2 regions of the Aquimarina sp. genome follow, and region 1 is predicted to be linked to the other one. Evidence: riboswitches for the same ligand, from Rfam matches in the RefSeq annotation. Region 1 holds a riboswitch; the other holds the start of a gene.
The links. A riboswitch is a leader RNA that binds a small molecule or an ion and turns the genes downstream of it on or off. The one in region 1 is predicted to bind cobalamin.

Region 1 (2,471 bases):
ACTATAAGATGCTAAACCTTTAATATAATTGTTACCAAAAGTATAAGTATACGATGGGTTAATACTGTATACTATTTGGTTATCATATACACTATGCGTATTTAATCTGGCTCCTGCATTAATGTTTAATCCAAAGTTTGAGGTATATACTACATTGGCATACGGATCTACAATATCAAACGTTGCTTTTTCATCACTTATAGTTTCTTCTAAACGAGTACTCCCAAAAGGAATATTAGAAAGGTTAAAATCGCTAAAAGATGCATTAACCCCTACTACCGTATAAAAAGCAGAATTTATAGTATACTTATTGTATCCATCAAAAGTATGTACTTTTCCTTTATATTTTGAAGGGAAACCAGATTGTGTAAAATCTCTTTCCAAAGATGCAAAACTATTGGTGAATGTAAAACTACCATTTGGATATTTCACCTCCCAAAAAGATCCCGCTCTTAGCTGTTGACTATCAAATGTATTATCACCATCTACTGCTGCTCCTGCATCAAAATCATTTTTGTATTGATCCAGATTTCCGAAGAAATGAAACTTAAAATTATCATTATATCGATACCCCAATTTTGCATTTACATTAAATTTTGAAAATGCATCTTCTTTTGCGTCCTTAACTTCGGCTGCCGATAACCCATCTGCAAATTGATTACTTACACTTGCCAGATAACTTACCTTTCCTGCAGTTCCGTTTACAGAAGCAAGATTTACAAACTCGTTAATGTCATAGTCCTGATCGTCCTGCGATTGGTTAGTACCTATACTAGATTGAAAGTTAGCTGCAATTTTTTCTTTACTCTCAGATTTTGTAGTAATATTAATTACCGCAGTAGCCGCCCCAGAACCATATAACGTACTCGATGCTCCTTTAAGAATTTCAATTTCTTTAATTTGATTTACCGATAATAACCGCAAATCAAAATCTCCGGAAGAAGTTGAAGGATCACTAACCGTTACCCCATCAATTCTAATTACGACTTGTCGGTTTCTACCACCACGCACATACACCCCCAGATCTTGTCCTGGTGTACTGCCACTACCATTTATAAACATCCCCGATGCTCTAGAAAGAACGGTAGCCACAGACTGCCCTTGACTGCGCTGTAATTCTTCTTGCGTAATCTTAGTAATTACCTTACCGCTTTGTTCTCTTTTTAGATTAAATTTAGAATCCGAAATAACAACTTCGTCTAACTCATTAACTTTTTCATCTATTTGTATTTCTTGTCCAAATACAAACGAAGATCCCAGCATTACCAATGCTGTTCCAAAAAACATTTTTTTGTTCATTTCTTAAACACTTAATTTTACTATTGCCGGAAAAAAAGTATGTAGTTTACCCATACCCAAACCTTTGTCCCGAAAGTTTGACTTACTATCCAAATTAAGGCAGGTCTCCTGGCTTGCGTCTTGTTGTTTACCTTCCCGATCCAAGATCAGTGGTTTAAAAGAAGTAACAACAAGCACCTTAATATGTAAAAAAACATATACAAAAAAGGCACAGCTTACAGTTGCGGGAACAGCTCAGGATTTATTAATTCTAAATTATAGAAGTAATGCACCTGATTCCCTTTTAATCTTTAACTCTATGGTAAGAGTATAAGAACCAAAATTCTGGGCGAATGTATTATATTTTAAGTTATTTGAGATTACTTTAACCTAAAAATAATTTATACAATTACCTTTGTACTATCTAAAAACTACCTAAATGCTATACTACATTACAGGAGGAGAACGCTCCGGAAAAAGCAAATATGCTCAGGATCTGGCAGTACAACTATCTGACACACCATATTATTTGGCTACATCCAGAGTTTGGGATGAGGATCATCGCCAACGTATAGATCGTCATATTGCAGACAGAGACAGCAGATGGATATCTATCGAAGAAGAAAAAGAACTATCCAAAGTAATACAAGATAATAGTGTAGTGGTTATAGATTGTGTGACACTATGGCTTACTAATTTTTTTGTAGACACCAAAAATGATATCGAAAAATCATTAACCCTTGCCAAAGCCGAATTTGATAAATTATTAAAAATCGATGCCACTATACTTATCATTTCTAACGAAATTGGTATGGGAGTACATGCTACTACCGAGGCAGGAAGAAAATTTACAGAGCTACAAGGATGGATGAATCAATATATCGCCAAGTATGCAGATAAAGCTGTACTCATGGTTTCTGGCATACCTGTCGAAATAAAAGGTGCCGAAGTGCTTTTAAAAAAGCAAATCTAATTTTTACACCCCATACAATAATTCTTATAAATATTTAAAAGTAAACACTATAATGAATTTTGCAATAGCGTCTGTCTCTAATGATACATTAGAAAAAAAAATACAATTCAAAATCGATACCAAAACAAAACCGGTGGGGGCATTAGGCGTTTTAGAAAAAATTGCCTTGCAAATAGGCATGATCCAAAACAAGGAAAACCCCGAGTTAAAACAACCTGCC
Region 2 (2,471 bases), on a different contig from region 1:
GGATGTAGTTAAAGTATTACGATCATCTATGTCTATGATATATTTAGAAAAAGTATTTAATCGTCTTAAATTTTGCGGACTGTCAAAAAAACTTTTGTTGTAGGTTCCTTCTATCGCGATATATGCATTCTCATAGTTTTTGGATAAAAAGTTCTTTTTATCCAAAAGTGTTACCATACCTAATGCTCTTACAAAATTATATTGACCATATTCTAATTTCAGCATATTTTTGTTTAGTCTGCTCTTGGTGGTATATAAAGCGGCTCCAGATACGGCAAAATTACCCAAAGATACTTCATGAGGTCCTTTATAATAATTAGCATCTCCAACAGTTTCAGGAATTAAGAAATGCATATCGGCATATCCCTGTCCGTGTGCATGTGAGCTTAAATTGATTGGGATATCATCAACCAACACAGCAAAATCAGTACCGTGATCGTTATCAAACCCCCGTAAAAATATTTGTTCGGCCTTACCTCCTCCCGCATGCTGTGCAATAAAAAGACCAGGAACTGTTTTTAGTAAATCCTGGGAACTGTTTACAGGGCTTAATTGTAAGGATAATTTGGATACATTGTGGACTCCTATTTCCTTTTTTTTATCCGTCTGGATAATTATTTCAGATAATTCTGTTTCAGAGAGAGGTAATCCTATATTAAGAATTTGTTCTTTTTCTTTTAAGATAATTTTTCTGGAAACAGTAGTGTATCCCGGTGCAGAAAATTTTATGGTAAATGTACCTTTTGGTATAGAAAGAGAGTATTTTCCATTTGGATCTGACAGGGCTTCTTTATTTTGTTCTACGACTAAAACAGATACATCTGGAATATCAATACCAGTGGCGGCATCTTTAATAATTCCTTTTAAAATAGTGTTGGATTGTGAAAAGACAGATAGACTAATCAAAACCAATACACCACAAAACATAATTCTTTTCATAATAAAAAATTTAAGTTATGTGGGAAAAGTTATAGAGATAAAAAGAGCCTTTGTATGATAAATAAGACTCATAGTTATATCTAACTCTTTACCCGAGAGTTAATACTGTGTTTTGATTTATGGCAGGTCTCCTGACTTTACACAATCATGACCACCTTCCCATAGCCTTGCTACAGTGGTATACAGATCATAATTTTTGAATGTGTATTACAGTTGCGGGAACAGCTTTGGATTTTCACCAAATTCCCTTTTCATCTTTTGTTTCCAAAAGAACCATAAATCATTAGCGAAGATACTTTTTTTGATTAAATAATAGATCGTATAAAATCCACACGTTTTGTTAAAGTTGTTTTGGGTACAATTTTAATAGTAAAGCCAAGACTTAGGTATACTTCTGTAAGATAATAATGTATATGTTCTGCTTCTGTATAGGATTGTGGGCGTTGTGGGTCATTTACATATATTTCTTTCCAAAGGGGGAGTAAAAATACAGTAGGAGAGTAGTATGTTTTAAAAGGAAATTTTAATATATGCTCCGGGATAGAATGTGATTTTGTTTTTAGGTAAGCAATAATATCGGGTAATCCGCGATCTACAAAAGCATTTTCTAAAATAATGGATTCTAATTCTTTGATGGTTTGTTGGTATATTAAATCAGCAAATCCACGAAGATCTTCCCAAGGGGTTTTATTGCTTTTTGTCTTTTGTTGATGGATTATTGTTTTTCTGGAAATTTCTTCAAAACAAGAATACCCATTTTCTTGTAATGTATGGATCAGACTTGTTTTTCCTGTCCCGGGGGCTCCGGTAATAATATATCTTTTGTACATATTTTTTTAGATGTTAGAATTAAGACCGTTTCACTATTATATTTCAGATCTTTTTCTAATAAATCGAAAAATTATTGTCTCCTTATGTGTTTGGATAAAGAAAATAGTAGACACTACAGATTAAGAGCACAAATATAAATGTTACTTTTTGATTGATCCTTGCTACTGTTTTTATTTCCTCGTCTTTTAAAATCCGATCATTGTTTCCTATAAAAGGCTTATTAACTAGTTTGCCATGATAATAATTAGGTCCCCCAAATTTGCAATCCAAAATTGCAGCCAGGGCAGCTTCAGGATATCCTGCATTAGGGCTGGAGTGTTGCTTGCCGTATTGTATTACAAAAGGAATTTTGTGCAATTTGAATGTAACCAATAGCATTAAAAAAGCTGTGATTCTTGCCGGGATATAGTTAGCTACATCATCGAGTTTGGCAGCAAACCTGCCAAAATCTATATATCTCTGGTTTTTATAACCTATCATAGAGTCCAAAGTGTTAATCATCTTATAACTCATGGCTCCTGTTACACCAAATAAGGCATAATAAAACAGAGGAGCAATTACCCCATCGCTAAGATTTTCGGATAATGTTTCAAATACAGCCGTTTTTATTTGTTGGGGGTTTAATCGATCGGTTTCCCTGCCAACGATCCACGATAATCGTTTTCTGCCTTGTTCCAAACTTTGTTGCAAAGCTTTAAAAA

Region 2: linked by a shared signal. The riboswitch ahead of ACZIYX_RS19080 (TonB-dependent receptor) and the one ahead of ACZIYX_RS23225 (TonB-dependent receptor plug domain-containing protein) in region 1 are both predicted to bind cobalamin.

What each region holds. Positions count from the first base shown of each region.
Region 1 covers NZ_CDSBKO010000111.1:915-3,385, reverse strand. The annotation lists gene ACZIYX_RS23225 (TonB-dependent receptor plug domain-containing protein) at 1-1,299, opposite strand, end outside; cobalamin riboswitch at 1,381-1,635, opposite strand; gene ACZIYX_RS23220 (bifunctional adenosylcobinamide kinase/adenosylcobinamide-phosphate guanylyltransferase) at 1,718-2,251, shown strand; gene cobT (nicotinate-nucleotide--dimethylbenzimidazole phosphoribosyltransferase) at 2,304-2,471, shown strand, end outside.
Region 2 covers NZ_CDSBKO010000056.1:25,771-28,241, forward strand. The annotation lists gene ACZIYX_RS19080 (TonB-dependent receptor) at 1-939, opposite strand, end outside; cobalamin riboswitch at 1,044-1,232, opposite strand; gene ACZIYX_RS19085 (AAA family ATPase) at 1,245-1,769, opposite strand; gene cbiB (adenosylcobinamide-phosphate synthase CbiB) at 1,852-2,471, opposite strand, start outside.